DNA from 4 places in the Paracidovorax wautersii genome. Region 1 is predicted to be linked to each of the others. Evidence: predicted binding sites of a transcription regulator. Region 1 holds the regulator's gene; each other region holds the start of a gene.
The links. Region 1 encodes LexA, which represses DNA repair genes until DNA is damaged. Its sites were predicted from a motif close to ACTGTATNNNNATACAGT; they were not measured.

Region 1 (4,208 bases):
TCGCACCCCGCCAGCGGCCGCACCTACCACGTGAAGTTCAACCCGCCCAAGGTCGAAGGCAAGGATGACGTGACGGGCGAGGAGCTGATCCAGCGCGAAGACGATAAGGAAGACACCGTCAAGAAGCGCCTGGACGTCTACAGCGCGCAGACCCGACCGCTGGTGGACTACTACTCCGGCTGGGCCGCCCAGGACCCGGCGAACGCGCCCAAGTACCGCAAGATCAGCGGCACCGGCAGCGTGGAAGACATCACGCAACGCGCCCTGCAGGCCCTGGCAGGCTGACCGGGTGCGGCGCCGCCAGCCGGCGGCGACCACACCTCTCTTCGACGCCCCGCCCTGCGGGGCGTTGTTGTTTTCAGCCGGCCGCGGGCCCCTGCGCTGTGCGACGCGTCCGGTACAGCTCCAGCCACAGCGCGATGCGTGCCTTCACCGGGCTCAGTCCCTGCGCATCGACAGGCAGGGCATCCGTCGGCCTGGCAAGCACGCGGCCCAAGGTGCAGCGCGTCGTCACCCGCACGGCCACGCCCGCGGCCTGCGCGCGCAGCAAGGCAGCCTCCAGCGCGTGGTGCAGCGTGCCGTTGCCCGTGGCCGCCACCACCAGACCCGCCACGCCGTCGGCCACCAGCAGATCCACCACACGGCCATCGGCGCCGGAATGGTTCATGACGATCTCGACGCGCGGCCAGACAGGCAAAGCGGAAGGCGCCGCGGTCCCTTCAGAGGAGCCACCCGTGACGCCCGGGCCCAGGGCGGCGTTCACCGGCCAGGCGTGCGCCATGCGCACCCGCCCCTCCTCCACCCAGCCGAGCGGCCCCTGCTCTCCCGAGTCGAACGCATCGATGCGATAGGGATGCACCTTGCGCACCGAAAGCGCGCCGTGCACGGCGCCGGCCGCCACCACCACCACGCCACGGGCGCCGGGCATGGCGGCCACGGCCACCGCATCCAGCAGGTTCTGCGGGCCGTCCGGCACGAGGGCCGTCGCCGGCCGCATGGCGCAGGTCAGCACCACGGGCTTGCGCGCATCCAGCAGCGCATGCAGGAACCAGGCGGTCTCTTCGATCGTGTCGGTGCCGTGCGTGATGACCAGACCCGCAACGGCCGGATCGGCCAGATGGTGCGCGCAACGGGCGGCCAGCGTCAGCAGCACGTCGAACGGCATGTCCTTGCTGTCCACCTGCGCCACCTGTTCGGACACCAGCGCGCCACCCGCCAGCGCCGCCAGGACGGGGACGGCATCCAGCAACTGCTGCACACCGACCTGCGCCGCGGTGTAGCCGATGTTGTCGCCCGCATTCGCCGCCGTGCCGGCGATGGTCCCGCCGGTGCCCAGCACCACAATTTTTCCTGCGCCCACTTGCATCCCTTAAAAAACTGGTAAAAAATACAGGTACTGGATTAAAAAACAGTCCAGCCAGCCCACTCTTTGAACGCACTGGAACACCCCATGCTCGACAGTCCCAAGCTCACGGCCCGCCAGCAGCAGATTCTGGACCTGATCCAGACCGCCATCGCCCGCACCGGCGCGCCGCCCACCCGGGCCGAGATCGCCGCAGAGCTGGGCTTCAAGTCGGCCAACGCGGCCGAAGAGCATCTGCAGGCCCTTGCCCGCAAGGGCGTCATCGAGCTGGTCAGCGGCACCTCCCGGGGCATCCGGTTGCGCAGCGATACGGTTCGCTCCATCAACGCCGCCCGCGGCACCCAGTTCCATCTGCCCATTCCCGGCCTGTCGCAGCTCGTGCTGCCCTTGGTCGGCCGCGTGGCGGCAGGGTCTCCGATTCTCGCCCAGGAACATGTGGACCAGAGCTACACCATCGAGGGCAGCCTGTTCCAGCACAAGCCCGACTACCTGCTCAAGGTGCGCGGCATGTCCATGCGCGACGCCGGCATCATGGACGGCGATCTGCTGGCCGTGCAGTCCACACGCGACGCGCGCAACGGCCAGATCATCGTGGCCCGCCTGGGCGACGACGTGACGGTCAAGCGCCTGCGCCGCACGGCCAGCGCCATCGAGCTGCTGCCCGAGAACCCCGACTACCCCGTGATCACCGTCCACCCGGGCGAACCGTTCGAGATCGAAGGCCTGGCGGTCGGCCTGATCCGCAACACCATGCTCATGTAGGCGTCCCCGCAGCGCGCCGTAGGTGGCGGGCGTCTGGTCGGGTGGAGGCCGAGTGCGGTAACCGTACTCAGTTCCCACCGGTCAACCCTGCGGCATCGCGCTGTTCGCAAATCCTGCCTGTGTTCAATCCTCCTGGCTGAAGCAAGTGGGCCATCGAGAGAAATCTCCCTGGGCGGTACGAACCCGGGGCGGTGGAACTCGCTCGTCCGCATGCCCAGGCATCAGCAACCGCTGGAGTTTTCACATGGCAATGGCCTTGCTCACCATCTCTTCCCTCTCTCAACCTGTGCGCGCCCTGGGCCGCTGGTTCAGCCGCAATCTGCCGAATGCCGGCAGCCAGGCGAAGCGCACCTCTCCCCCGGCTGCCAGCGCACTGCGGCCTGCCACGGCGCAGCACGGTCCGGGGGTTCACCGGCCAGGTCTGTGGATGGCGTTGCCCGGCTCATGCGTCGCTACCGACGGACGCTCCCGCGCTGCCGCCAATGCCGAACGCTTCGGTACGCCGGCGCCCATTGCCACGCTGCGGCCCGCCGCGTCCCCACGCCGTACGGTGCGCGTGGTACGGCACACGAACGCCGGCGATCCCAGCCGGCTCATGATCTCAGGCCGCATGGCCGACGTCTGCGCTGAACTGGACCGGCTCGTCGCGCGCGAAGCGGCCCAGCGGTAAGCCACCGCCTCCACCCGCGCTGCCCGCTGCGCGTCGCTGGCTGGCTGGTTGCTGGTCGGTCGAAGCGGAAGTCGGGCCACCGGGCCGCTCTGCAGCCCTGCAGTCCGCAGTGAAGCGGCCCCGCAAGCAGCATGCCGGCCCCCCATCGCCCCGACGCGATGCCGAGCGCACGGACGCCAACAGCCGATCAGGCCTGCATCCGGTCCAGCGTGACGGGGCTCTTCCAGAACGGCTTCACGGTGAAGCCACCGCCCGCATACCAGCCTCGCTCCCAGCCACGGTCCGCTTCTGGCGCTGGCTCTGGCTCTGTGCTAGCCCCAACGGAGAGCCGCATCGGCCTTCGCCTGTGACTTCGCTGCGCGGTCTCATCGCTTTGCTGCTTTGCTTTGCTGCTCCGTCGTTGTGCCGTGGTCAGCCTCCACCGCCTGAGTCACTTTGCCCCATTGAGCGGTCGCAATAAATATTCATAATCGATGCATGTTTAAGCGGCGCGATAGACATCTTTGAAGCAGCGTCAAAGCCCAGACCACGAAAGACCGGTATGACCGACTCCACCTCTCCCCGCCCTCTTGAAATCCACCACCCTGTCTCTGGCCTCTCGGACCGGATCGCCCGGGGCACCACCTTGGCCCTTCGCTTTTTGGCGGACACCTTCTTCGCCAAGCGCTACGGCAACCGCGCCATCGTGCTCGAGACCGTTGCGGCGGTGCCCGGCATGGTGGGAGGCATGCTGGTCCATCTGCGCTGCCTGCGCTGGATGATCGACGACCACGGATGGATCCGCACCTTGCTCGACGAGGCGGAGAACGAGCGCATGCACCTGATGGTGTTTTTGGAGATCGCCAAGCCCAACTTGTTCGAGCGGTTCGTGATTCTGACGGTGCAGGCCCTCTTCTTCGTCTTCTTCTTCGCGCTCTACCTGTTCTCCTCCCGCACGGCGCACCGTCTGGTGGGCTATTTCGAAGAAGAAGCGGTCGTCAGCTACACGCGCTACCTGGCTGAAATCGACGCAGGGCGGGTGGAGAACATCGCGGCGCCGCAACTCGCCATCGACTACTGGCATCTGCCCGCCCAGGCCCGCCTGCGTGACGTCGTTCTGGCGGTGCGCCTGGACGAGGCGGGCCACCGCGATGTCAACCATGGGTTCGCCGATGTCCTCGCCCGCGGTGACAAGCTCGGGTCGGTCGCGCACTGAGACGGACCACGGCCACCGCCCGCAGCGCGGCACGGTGTCTGGCGGCCATCGCCGGGCGCACGCCGCAGGAGTGACGGCGCCGGGTGCGCGCCGGCAGAGGCGCCCCTTTCAAGCGAGCCCGTCCGCCCCGGTTGCGCCGCCGCTCAGCTGTTGAGCTGCGCCCACAGCTTGTCCAGCCGCTTCACGCTCACGGGCTGCGGCGTCCGCAGCTCCTGGGC
Region 2 (4,208 bases), 2.8 Mb from region 1:
TGCAGGTGGACGTGCGCGAAGATGGCGATCAGCTGGTGGTCACCGTGCGCAACCGCGGCGAGATCCCCGAGGCGGCGCTGCCCGGCATCTTCGAGCCCATGAAGCGGGGCCAGGGCTACCAGACGGGTCACCGCACCAACCTGGGCCTGGGCCTGTTCATCTGCAAGCAGATCGTCGATGCGCACGGCGGCCAGATCACGGCCTGCTCGGAGAACGGCATGGTCGAAGTGACCATGAAGCTGCCGGCCAGCGGCGCGCAGGCGTAAGAAGACAGGGAAGACTGCGCAGCCGCAAAGGCTGCGGATCGAGCAGCGCAGCCTCCCATCCGTCCAAGCTCTGCACCTGGGCCACCGCACAAGACGACGCTGGAAAAATCCGGTACTTCCATGTCAGACCACCGGGCAAGTACCGGATCCCTGTCCGAGCGGAGTGCCCTCAGTCGAGTCCTACAGTGGAGGCCTCGCAAGAAATTTTATCCGGGTAAGACGAACCAGCTCTCCATAGCTGATGGGTCGAGCGACGATTGCTGCGGAAGAATTTTCTTGCCAGTGGGCCCAGGCCTTACCGCGCGAGGGGTCGTACACCAGTTTGAACAGGTGCGTGGGCACGGCGACCCCCGTTGAGCCGATCTTACGAGCGCCAGGTTCGAACACAGGCCCCGTGATGACATAAACATCTCCACGGGCACGCATCACGTATTTGCGGGTGTCATCCTCAATCTTTGCCCACGAGCCGCCGTTTTGCTTGGGATCTTGAGGCACGATGTTCGCAAGACTGAACGACTGCGCCATGGATTCAGCCGTGCCCATATCTCCAGCGGGTGCCATGTGACCTCGAGACCAGCCTGAGCCTTTGTAGTCGTCCAGTTCGGCTCTTTCGCCGCGCGGCAGGCGTGCATCGGCAAAGAATTTGTCTGGGCGCTTCAAGCCTTGGCCAGAGATGAGGATCTGTCGATTGAGTCTCTGCGCTACGAAAACCGGCGTCTTGGTATTGCCTGAGTGCAGCACTGCGAAGGCATCGAAGCAGAGCTCGCGGAGTTTGGGCGCCGATGGCGTGACGGGTGGCCTTCCACCAGCGAAGTGCTGAGGACAGTCCCAAAACCTCCGCTGACAGGAGCACTGGATTGAACAGTCGCACGCGGCTCGTCCTGGCCGATGCCGGTCGGCACCATTCCGCAACCGGTTGCCTGCAGGCCTAAAACGCTGGCCGTAAACACTGCAATCAGCAGCCTTCTGACGCCGCTCGATCCCTTCACGAGTCGGACCGTAGGCTTACGGGAAGGCTTCTTCTTTCGCTTGCTTGTCATCGGCGGGCGAGTCTACTGGTGTGGATGTGCAAGGACGCTCGCAGGCAAGAACGGATGGCCCCGCAAGCCGATCAAGATTTCTTTTTCAGATTCCAAATTGCCCTCAAGCGCAAGTCGTGGCGCCGATGCTGGATTGGACGCTACGGAATGCGCAGCAATCTTCGGCCAAGGAGAAAAACTCCTACGCTCAAGGCTCGGGAGATCAATATACTGTACATAAATACAGTATTAAATCATGGCCTGCGCAGCACCATCGCTCACCCATCCACCGTCGAGCTTCGACCGGTGGCAGCTGCCCACCCATGTGGCGGAAGCGGTCTGGAAAGGAGACGAGCTGGGAGCGTCGGAAGGAAGAACTGTATCCACAGGCCATGAGCTTCTGGATCGGGCTTTGCCAGGCAATGGATGGCCCACAGCCAGCCTGTCAGAGGTGCTCCAGCCGCAGGCCGCGGTCTGCGAGTGGCGCCTGCTCTCGCCGGCCCTGTCGGGTCTGCTGGCAGACAAGGACTGCTGCCTTTATCTCGTCGCGCCGCCCAAGCAGCCCAGTGCGATGGGACTGGCGCAACTCGGCGTCCAGCCCAAGCAGGTGGTGTGGATCGCGGCCGACGGCCCCGCAGACCGGCTCTGGGTGACCGAACAGTTGTGCAAGTCCGATCCGGCAGGCGCCGTGCTGTCATGGCTTCCGCAGGCGCGGCCGGAGCAGATCCGCCGGCTCCAGGTACACGCCCACAGCTGTGACGCTCCGATCTTCCTGTTTCGCCCGGAATCAGCTCTGCGTGATACGTCGCCTGCGCCGTTGCGCCTGTCGGTGCGTCCGGGTGTCGGGTGGCACATCGATGTCCAGGTGCGCAAGCGCCGCGGTGCGTCGCTTGATGAGGTGCTGCACCTCCCGGCGATGCCAGGCAATCTCGACATCGTCATTCCCCCTCGGTTGCGCACACTTGCGCCGCTGCAGGTCAACGGCTCGGAGGTGACCCATGTTGTGGGCCGCACTGCTCCCCGTACCGACAGAATCCGAGTCGCCAACTGATCCGCTCCCTCTCAGTGTTTGGGCCCTGCAGTTCACGCCCCGCGTCGCGGTGGTTGAAGGCGCGGTCCTCTTGGAGGTAGGGGCAAGCGCGAGGCTGTTTGGCGGAGTTGAGGCATTGCAGGCGCAGGTCGCGGAAGGTGCGCATGAGCTCGGTGCCGCCGTGGCTTGGGCGCCGACAGGTCTTGCGGCCTTGGCACTGGTTCGGCATGGCATTGCTGACGGCCTGTCTACGCCCATCGCGCGGACCCTGGACAAGCTCCCTCTAGATTCCATCACTGCGATAGGTAGGCACCAGGCCACTCTCGCCCGTGTCGGTTGCCGCACGCTCGGCCAGGTGCGCGCACTGCCGCGCGGTGGTCTGGGCCGACGCTTCGACAAAGAACTCCTCACCGCCCTGGACCAAGCGTATGGCTTGCGCCCGGAAGCCTACGAGTGGCAGACGATCCCCGACACCTTCAGTGCCCGACTTGAACTCATGTCACGCGTCGAGACGGCACCCGCATTGCTGTTCGGCGCCCGGCGCCTCTTGCTGCAGCTGGTGGGATGGCTGAGATCCCGGCGGCTCGGCACTACCGCATTCACTTTACGCTGGTGCCACGACGTGATGCGATCCAAGGATGCGGGCACCGGTGGCGAGCTCACCGTCCGCACCGGATCCGCCACGCAGAACATCGAGCACCTGGCACGGTTGTTGGCGGAGCACCTGTCCAAGGAAACGCTGAAGGCGCCGGCAGGTGACATCGAGCTCGTGGTCAGCGAGGTGGCACCGCTCGTTGAAGAGAGCCGCTCCCTCATTCCCGATAGCGTCCGCCAGGGCGCGAGCATGGTGTTGACGTTGGAGCGCATCCAAGCCCGCCTCGGGGACGAGAGCGTGCGTCGCCCCACCATGCGAGAAGACCATCGGCTCGAATGGGCGCAGTCCTGGTGCTCGACGGCCAAGTGCAAGCCGGAGACGGTCATTTGGGCGCAGCAGCTGCCCGTGCCCACGTGGGTGCTGGACGAGCCCTTGCGCCTCGCAGAGCGAGACCACCGGCCCGTGTACCAAGGACTGCTGCAATTGCTTTTGGGCCCCGACCGGATCGAAGGTGGGTGGTGGCACCGAACATCAGCAGGTGAAGATGGGTCCACCCATAACGTGCAGCGGGACTATTGGCTGGCGCTGAGCCCAACAGCCGGAGTGCTGTGGGTGTTCCACACCCGCCTGGCTGGCGACGAGACCGCCTGGTTCCTCCATGGCCATTACGGCTGACAGCTAAGACCAGCCATGTCGTCCGAATCAACTTCTCTCCTGCCCGCGTATGCCGAGCTTCGCTGCATGTCGAACTTCACCTTTTTGCGGGGTGCCAGCGAAGCGCACGAACTCGTGCAGCGAGCCAAGCAACTTGGATACAGCGCGTTGGCCATCACGGACGAGTGCAGCCTGGCAGGCATCGTGCGCGCCCATGTCGCAGCGAAGGAAGCGGAACTGCCGCTGCTGATCGGTGCGCACTTTGTCGTCCAGCCCGAGAGCGAAGCCGAAGGCCGGTCCACATTGGTTGTGCTGGCCCAGGACCTGGAGGGCTACGGCAACCTCTGCCAATTCATTACGAAACTTCGGCGCGCTTCACCCAAAGGCGAATACCACCTCGCCACCCACGGGCTGAAGAAAGGCGAACTGTCCCATTGCCTTGCACTGCTGTGCCCCGACCGCGCCAGCACGGATGCGCAGCTGGAGATCATGGGGCGCTGGACGTTGCGGCATTTCACGGGACGAGCCTGGATAGGCGTCGACCTCGTCCGTCGCCTCGATGATGAACTGTGGCTGTACCGCATGCGCGAACTCTCCGCGCTGACCGCCCTCCCGCTGGTTGCCGTGGGCGATGTGCACATGCA
Region 3 (4,208 bases), 710 kb from region 1:
CAGATGGTGTCGGACGCTCTTGTAGCCCGGCGCGATGTCGAAGTAGGTCTGCAGCCGTGCGGGTCCCGATGCGGCGGCCGAGGCCGCAGCGGCACCGCCGTCCCGCACGGAGTCGAACTCGCGGCCGCGGAAGAACAGTGCATAGCGTTCGTCCACCTGCTCGGCCGCAAAGTGGGTGATGCCCCGCTCGTCCACATAGGCCCACAGATCCGCCCACGCGGCATGCTGCGAAAACAGGAGCAGCATGCCCAATACGGACGAGCGCCAGCGGCCTAAAAGACCAGCAAGGCTTGAACCCAGCGCGGCAAGGCGGCCTGCCATGGCTTCAGATGTCCACTTCCACGGCGTCGCCGTGCAGTTCCATCAGTTCACGCCGCGCGGCCGCTTCGCCCTTGCCCATCAGCTTGGTGATCAGGCCTTCGGTGGCGGCGAAGTCCATGTCGCCCAGCTGCACCGGTAGCAGGCGGCGGGTGTCGGGGTTGAGCGTGGTTTCCCACAGCTGCTCGGCGTTCATCTCGCCCAGGCCCTTGAAGCGGCTGATCTGGCACTTCTCGCGCGGCACGCCGTCCTTGGCGCACTTGTCCAGGATGGCCTCCAGCTCGCCATCGTCCAGCGCGTAGAGCTTGGAGGCCGGCTTCTTGCCCCGCGCCGGCACGTCCACGCGGAACAGCGGCGGGCGCGCCACGTAGATATGGCCGGTCTCGATGAGCTTGGGGAAATGGCGGAAGAACAGCGTGAGCAGCAGCACCTGGATGTGCGAGCCGTCCACGTCGGCGTCCGACAGGATGCAGATCTTGCCGTAGCGCAGGCCGGACAGGTCGGGCGCATCGTTGGGGCCATGCGGGTCGACGCCGATGGCCACCGAGATGTCGTGGATTTCGGTGTTGGCGAACAGGCGGTCGCGGTCCACCTCCCAGGTGTTGAGCACCTTGCCGCGCAGTGGCAGCACGGCCTGGCTTTCCTTGTCGCGGCCCATCTTGGCGCTGCCGCCGGCGGAGTCGCCCTCGACCAGGAACACCTCGTTGTGCGAGATGTCGCGGCTTTCGCAGTCGGTGAGCTTGCCGGGCAGCACGGCCACGCCGGAGCCTTTCTTCTTCTCCACCTTCTGGCCCGCCTTCTGGCGTGTCTGCGCGGCCTTGATGGCCAGTTCGGCCAGCTTCTTGCCGTAGTCGACGTGCTGGTGCAGCCACAGTTCGAGCGCCGGGCGCACGAAGTTGCTGACCAGGCGCACGGCATCGCGCGAGTTCAGCTTTTCCTTCACCTGGCCCTGGAACTGCGGGTCCAGCACCTTGGCCGACAGCACGTAGCTGGCGCGGGCGAACACATCCTCGGGCAGCAGCTTCACGCCCTTGGGCAACAGCGAATGCAGCTCGATGAAGCTCTTGACCGCGTTGAACAGGCCGTCGCGCAGGCCCGCGTCGTGCGTGCCGCCGGCGCTGGTCGGAATCAGGTTGACGTAGCTCTCGCGCACGGGCGCGCCTTCGTCGGTGAAGCCCACGCACCACGCGGCCCCCTCGCCTTCGGCAAAGCTCTCGTGGTGGCGGTCGGCAAAGCCCTCGCCCTCGAAGAGCGGAATCACCGGGTCGGCCGACAGCGTCTGCGCTAGGTAGTCGCGCAGGCCGCCCTTGTACTGCCAGGTCTGGGTCTCCTTGGTCTTTTCGTTCACCAGCGACACCGTCACGCCCGGCATCAGCACGGCCTTGCTGCGCAGCAGATGGGTGAGTTCGCCCATGGGCAGGGCCAGCGTCTCGAAGTACTTGCCGTCGGGCCAGACGCGCACCGTCGTGCCCTGCTTGCGCTCGCCGGGCTCCAGCGGTCGGGCCACCAGCGGCTCGGTCACGTCGCCGCCCTGAAACACCAGGCGGGCGACCTGCCCTTCGCGGTGGGTGCTGGCCTCCAGGCGCAGGGCCAGGGCGTTGGTCACGCTCACGCCCACGCCGTGCAGCCCGCCCGAGAAGCTGTAGGCGCCGCCCTTGCCCTTGTCAAACTTGCCGCCCGCGTGCAGGCGGGTGAACACCAGCTCGATCACCGGTGCCTTTTCCTCGGGGTGCAGGCCGAAGGGAATGCCCCGGCCGTCGTCTTCGATGCTCACCGAGCCGTCGGTGTGCAGGGTGACCTTGATCTTCTTGCCGTGCCCGGCCAGCGCCTCGTCGGCGGCGTTGTCCAGCACCTCCTGCAGGATGTGCAGGGGGTTGTCGGTGCGGGTGTACATGCCCGGGCGCTGCTTGACGGGCTCCAGCCCTTTCAGGACGCGGATCGAGCCTTCGGAGTATTCGCTGGCGGGAGTGGATGCGGGTTTGACTGCCATGGCGGCGGATTGTAGTGCTGGATATAACAACAGTTTTCTCCACTCCGGTTTTATCCGCCGGGCGCCCTCCCGCTCTCCGCTGTCGCAGCCACGCCAGCGCGAAAGGCGGGTTTTGGCTACATTCGCCGGATGCATAAAGACACACAGAAACTGTCCATGGCCCAGGTGCTGATGTGCGGCGCCGCCATCGTCACGCTGTCCATGGGCATCCGGCACGGGTTCGGCCTGTGGCTGCAGCCCATCACGCAGGACATGGGCTGGACGCGCCAGACCTTTGCCCTGGCAATCGCCGTGCAGAACATCGCCTGGGGCGTGTTCGGCATCTTCGCCGGCATGGCGGCCGACCGGTTCGGGGCCTTCCGTGTGCTGATCGGCGGGGCGGTGCTCTATGCGCTGGGCCTGGCCGGCATGGCGCTGTCGCCGACGCCGCTGCTGTTCGCCCTCACCGCCGGCGTGCTGATCGGCGCGGCCCAGGCGGGCACCACCTATGCCGTGATCTACGGCGTGCTGGGCCGCCAGATCGCGCCCGAGAAGCGCTCCTGGGCCATGGGCGTGGCGGCCGCGGCCGGTTCGTTCGGCCAGTTCCTGATGGTGCCCGTGGAGGGCCAGCTGATCGCCGGCCTGGGCTGGCAGGAGGCCCTGCTCGCCCTCTCGGCCATGGTGCTGCTCATCGTGCCGCTGGCCTTCGGCCTGCGCGAGCCGGGCTTCGGCAACGCTGCCGGGGGTGCAAAGCTCCAGCGCAGCCAGACCGTGGGGCAGGCCATGTCCGAGGCGCTGCGCTATCCCAGCTTTCTGCTGCTCACGGCCGGCTACTTCGTGTGCGGCTTCCAGGTGGTGTTCATCGGCGTGCACATGCCCAGCTACCTGAAGGACCATGGCCTGTCGCCCCAGGTGGCCAGCTATGCGCTGGCGCTGATCGGCCTGTTCAACGTGTTTGGCACCTACATCGCCGGCACGCTCGGCCAGCGCATGGCCAAGCGCAAGATCCTCGCCTTCATCTACTTCGCGCGGGCGGTGGCCATCAGCGTCTTCCTGCTGGTGCCGCTGTCGCCGCTGTCGGTGTATGTGTTCTCGGCCGTCATCGGCTTCCTGTGGCTGTCCACCGTGCCGCCCACCAACGCCACCGTGGCGCAGATCTTCGGGGTGCAGCATCTGTCGATGCTGGGCGGCTTCGTGTTCTTCAGCCACCAGATCGGCAGCTTCCTGGGCGTGTGGCTGGGCGGGCTGCTGTACGACCAGACCGGCAGCTACGATGTGGTCTGGTACCTGGCCATCGCGCTGGGCGTCTTCGCGGGGCTGGTGAACCTGCCCGTGAAGGAAGCCCCGATCCTGCGCGCGCCCCAGGCCGCCTGACCCTCCAACCCCGCTACCGCCATGCCCACCACCGCTGCCCCGACGCCCGCTCCCGCCGCGCCCGCGTTCGCCCGCGCCGGTGGGCCTGGGCGCTGGCGGGCGCGGCGGTGCTCGCACTGGTCTTCCTGCTGTACACCGAGCCCGGCTTCGTGGTGATGATGGCGGACCAGGTGTGGGCCTGCTTCTGAGGCAAGATCCAAGCAAAATCGGCCTCCAGCGCTTATTGGATAAGCGCATATAGCTCCCATTTCAATAGCAAACCCATGCCACAGAACCTGCCCGCGGCCCCGTCGCCCTGGATCGAGCGCTGGGCCCACCTGCTGCCGCAGGGCGGTTCGGTGCTGGACGTGGCCTGCGGCGCCGGCCGGCATGTGCGCTGGCTGCACGCACGCGGCCACCGCGTCACCGGCGTCGACCGGGACGCCGCGGCCCTGGCGCCGCTGCAAGCCCTGGGCGAGATGGTCTGCGCAGACATCGAAGGCGGCCCCTGGCCGCTGCCCGGCCGCCGGTTCGACGCGGTCGTCGTCACCAACTACCTCTGGCGGCC
Region 4 (4,208 bases), 150 kb from region 1:
CGCCCGCCGTCCGCGCACCGGCCGCTGCGCGGCGGCGCCCCTCGCGCGGCAGCGCGCTCCGTCATGTGGCCGGCACAACGGGCAAGGCGCGGTGCGCAGGGGCGTGCACGCGATGCACGCCAGGGGCACAATAGCGGGCTTTGCCCCGCAGGCATCCCCTCCACAGCACCGCCGCGCTGCGCTTCTGCTTTCCGCCTTCCGCATGTCTTCCTCGTCCCGCAATACCTTGATCGACGCGATCAAGGGCCTGGCCTGCGCCACCATCGTCTGCCACCACCTCGCGTTCTACGGCCCCATGTCGGATGCGGCCCTGCCGCTCATGCCGGCGGTCGTGGACTGGTTCAGCACCTACGGCCGGATGGCGGTGCAGGTGTTCCTGGTGCTGGGCGGCTACCTGGCGGCGGCCAGCCTGGCGCCCGCCGGCGTGGCCCGCTTCGACAGCGCCTCGCAGCAGATCGGGCGGCGCTTCGTGCGGCTGGTTGTGCCGTACGCCGTCGCGCTGGTGGGCGCGGTGCTGGCGGCCGCTGCCGTGCGGCCCTGGATGGACCACCCGTCCGTGCCGGCCGACCCGGGCCTGTCGCAGCTGATTGCCAACGCGCTGCTGCTGCAGGACATCGTGGGCGAAGAGGCCCTGTCCGCCGGCGTCTGGTACGTGGCGATCGATTTCCAGCTGTTCGCCGTGACGGCGCTGCTGTTCGCGGCCGTGCGCCTGTGGCCGGGGGCGCAGGCGCAGCGCAAGGCGCGCGTGGCCCAGGTGCTGGTGGTGGCCGGCACGGCGGCGTCGCTGCTGGTCTTCAACCGCCAGCCGGGGCTGGACATGTGGGCCCTGTACTTCTGGGGCGCCTACGGCCTGGGCATGATGGCCTGCTGGGCGGTGCGTTCGCCGCGGCCGGGGCTCTGGCTGGCGGCGATGGCCTTCCTGGGCGGGATGTCGCTGGCGGTGGACTTCCGCGGGCGCATCGCCCTGGCGCTGTGCACGGCCATCGTCCTCGTGTTCCTGCTGCGCGAACCGGCTCCGGCCTGGGCGGCGCAGGGGGGCGAGCGCCTGCAGCGGCTCGGGCGCATGTCGTACTCGGTGTTCCTGGTGCACTTCCCGGTGTGCCTGCTGGTCAATGCCCTGGTCAGCCACTGGTGGCCGGGCGCGCCGCTGCTCAACGCTCTGGGCATGGCCGGGGCCTTCCTGCTGTCGCTGATGGCGGGGCGGCTGCTGTACCAGCGGGTGGAGCGCCACGTGCCGTCGTGGACGCAGGCGCTGCGCTGGCAGGCCGGGCTGGTGGGCACCGGCCTGGCCGTGGCGCTGGCGGGCGCGCTGCTGGGCTGAGCGCGTCGCCGTCGCCCCGTCAGCGGTGCAGGTCGCCCGCGCTCTCGGGCTGGTAGACGATCTGCTTCACCTGCACGGTCATGGGCTTGCCGCCCGGGCCGGGCCAGGCCAGTTCGTCGCCCACGGACAGTCCCAGCAGGGCACTGCCCACGGGCGCGAAGATCGACACGCGGTCTGCGCTGCCGTCCATGTCCCGCGGGTAGACGAGGCTCAGGCAGAAGTCCTTGCCCGTCTCGCGGATGGCGAACTGCACGGTCGAATTCATGGTGACGACGTCGGCGGGCATTTGCTCGGGCGCCACCACGTCGGCGCGGTCCAGCTCCGCCTGCAGGTCCGCCTTGCCCGGGAAGGCGCTGGCCGGAATGCCGGCCATGAGGGCTTCGATGCGGTCCACGTCCAGGGAGGACAGTGTGATGGAGGGCTTGCGCGCCATGGTGTTCACCTTGTGATGGAGGGGTGGTTGGAAAGGGTTCGATGAAAGGGCGGGACTGTAGCCCACGCGCAATCTCGCACTGCGGCGGCGGGGCAATGGCCGCGGCCACGAGCCCGCCGAACGACGGCAGCCGGCAGGCACGTGTCTGATAAGTACTGTATATTTAAACAGTTACTTCAAGCACGCCTGCCGCCATGTCCGACGCCTTCATTCCCGTCCAAGCCATCAAGGGCCGCGGGCTGGCCTCGCAGCACGCCCACCGCTTCTCGCGCGAGGCACGCGATGCGTTCGACGACGGCTGGAGCACGCTGGACGAGGTGCACGGCGGCGAGCCCGCAGCGGCCCCTGCCACCCGGGTCATCCTGGAGACGGCGCGCAGCGCGCTGACAAGCAACGACTCGCCCGACATCTTCTTCGACCAGTCCGTGAACCCCTACCGCGGCTGCGAGCATGGCTGCGTGTATTGCTACGCGCGGCCCACGCACAGCTACCTGAACCTGTCGCCGGGGCTGGACTTCGAGACGCAGATCATCGCCAAGCACAACATCGCCGACCTGTTGCGCCGCGAACTGGCCCGGCCGGCGCACGTGCCCACGCTGGTCAATATCGGCTCGGCGACGGACTGCTACCAGCCCGTGGAACGGGAGCTGCGCTTGACGCGCGGCCTCATCGAGGTGATGCGCGATGCGCGCCATCCGTTCTCGCTCATCACCAAGTCCAGCGGCGTGGAACGCGATGTGGACCTGCTGGCACCCCTGGCGCACGAGCGGCTTGCTGCGGCCTACGTCACGATCACCACGCTGGATGCGCGCCTGGCCCGCATCCTGGAGCCGCGCGCGGCCGCCCCGCACCGGCGGCTGCGCACCATCCGCACGCTGGCCGAGGCCGGCATTCCGGTGGGCGTGAGCGTGGCGCCGCAGATCCCCTTCATCAACGAAGACATGGAGCAGGTGCTGGAGGCCGCGCGCGATGCGGGCGCCACGTCGGCCTTCTACACCGTCGTGCGCCTGCCGTGGGAGGTGAACCCGCTCATGCGCGAATGGCTGGAGCAGCACTACCCCCAGCGCGCCGCGCGGGTGCTGGCGCGCATCCAGGACCTCCACGGCATCGACGAGGCCGGCCGTGCGGCCGGCAAGGCGTACGACGCCGACCACGCCACGCGCATGAAGGGCACGGGGCTGTGGGCCGACCTGCTGCGCCAGCGCTTCGCCCACGCCTGCCGGCGCCTGGGTCTGAACCGCCGGCGCATCGAACTGGATGTCACCCAGTTCCGGCCCGCATTGGCGCGGGGGCAGGGCTGCCTGTTCTGAAAAACGACCGGCAGGGGCATCGGTTGCGCCCTAGAATGCGAACGATTTGCAATAAATGGCATCGCATGCAGGCATCCTGCGAACCCCTGGAACCGACCCACAGCGCCGCGCTGCCGCAGCGCCAGGCGCTGGCCGATCTGCTGGCCAGCTACGCCGACCTGCGCCACTATCTGGCCGGGCGGCTGCGCAACGCTGCCGATGCGGGCGACATCGCGCAGTCCAGCTTTGCGCAGGCCTATGCCCACGCGCTGGAACATCCGGTCACCAATGCGCGGGCGCTGCTGTTCCAGGCGGCGCGCAATCTGTGGATCGACGGCCAGCGCCGGCGGCGTACCGAAGCCTCGGTCCTGGAAGCCTGGCTCGCGCGTCAGGACGACACGGTGCCCAGCGCCGAGCGCATCGTTGCCGCGCGCGAGCAGCTGGCGCGCGTGATCGCACGCATCGACCGCATGCCGCGCCTGCGCCGTGACGTGTTCGCCCGCGTGCGCCTGCATGGCCATACGCACGCGGAAGTGGGCTCGGCGCTCGGGCTCTCGCAGCGCGCCGTGGAGCAGCACGTGGCACGGGCGGTGTTCGATCTCTCCGACCTGGCCGCCAGTTGCAGGCCCGGGGGCGCCGCGTGATGCACGGAGACGCGGCCGACCCGCGCCGGGTGCAGCAGGCGCTGGGTTATCTGGCGGCCCTGCATGGCGGCGATGCGGCCCGCGCCGCCCAGGCCCAGGCGCAGGCCGAGCGTTGGCGGGCCCGCACGCCCGCCAACGAATCCGCATGGCAGGCGGCCCATGCGCGCTGGCAGGCCGTCGCCGGCCTGGCGCCGCAGTTGCGGGCCGATGTGTTTCCCGACGAAGCGTTGCCCATGGTCCGCGCGGCGCGGCGCCAGTGGCTGCGCCGTGCCGGCAGCGGCGCCGGCCTGCTGGGGATGGCCGCGTTCTCCGGCTGGTTCGGACTGCGCCACTGGAACCATGCGCCCACGTACGAAGCCCGGTGGACCACGCGGCCGCGCGAGCAGTTGCCGCGCATTCCGCTGCCCGACGGCAGCGTGCTGGCCCTGGCCGCCGACGGCGCGCTGCGGGCCCGTTTCTCGCGCCGGGATCGCAACGTGGTGCTGGACCGCGGGCATGCGTACTTCGATGTGGCCCGCGAC

Region 2: a site for LexA is predicted at 1,516-1,533, ahead of imuA (translesion DNA synthesis-associated protein ImuA). Genes of this name have one in related genera too.
Region 3: a site for LexA is predicted at 2,325-2,342, ahead of QE399_RS20550 (DNA topoisomerase IV subunit B). Genes of this name have one in related genera too.
Region 4: a site for LexA is predicted at 1,909-1,926, ahead of QE399_RS17825 (PA0069 family radical SAM protein). Genes of this name have one in related genera too.

Annotation. Positions count from the first base shown of each region.
Region 1 is NZ_JAVIZX010000001.1:3,814,570-3,818,777, forward strand. It holds gene adk (adenylate kinase) at 1-285, shown strand, start outside; gene QE399_RS17160 (asparaginase) at 359-1,366, opposite strand; gene lexA (transcriptional repressor LexA) at 1,451-2,125, shown strand; gene QE399_RS17170 (hypothetical protein) at 2,370-2,795, shown strand; gene QE399_RS17175 (alternative oxidase) at 3,337-3,990, shown strand; gene hrpA (ATP-dependent RNA helicase HrpA) at 4,134-4,208, opposite strand, start outside.
Region 2 is NZ_JAVIZX010000001.1:1,013,355-1,017,562, forward strand. It holds gene QE399_RS04670 (sensor histidine kinase) at 1-266, shown strand, start outside; gene QE399_RS04675 (DNA/RNA non-specific endonuclease) at 447-1,124, opposite strand; gene imuA (translesion DNA synthesis-associated protein ImuA) at 1,542-2,336, shown strand; gene QE399_RS04685 (Y-family DNA polymerase) at 2,284-3,585, shown strand; gene QE399_RS04690 (error-prone DNA polymerase) at 3,652-4,208, shown strand, end outside.
Region 3 is NZ_JAVIZX010000001.1:4,527,760-4,531,967, forward strand. It holds gene QE399_RS20545 (lytic transglycosylase domain-containing protein) at 1-246, opposite strand, end outside; gene QE399_RS20550 (DNA topoisomerase IV subunit B) at 326-2,308, opposite strand; gene QE399_RS20555 (MFS transporter) at 2,438-3,661, shown strand; gene QE399_RS20560 (class I SAM-dependent methyltransferase) at 3,925-4,208, shown strand, end outside.
Region 4 is NZ_JAVIZX010000001.1:3,965,127-3,969,334, reverse strand. It holds gene QE399_RS17835 (acyltransferase family protein) at 203-1,321, shown strand; gene rnk (nucleoside diphosphate kinase regulator) at 1,341-1,754, opposite strand; gene QE399_RS17825 (PA0069 family radical SAM protein) at 1,949-3,064, shown strand; gene QE399_RS17820 (RNA polymerase sigma factor) at 3,130-3,687, shown strand; gene QE399_RS17815 (FecR family protein) at 3,687-4,208, shown strand, end outside.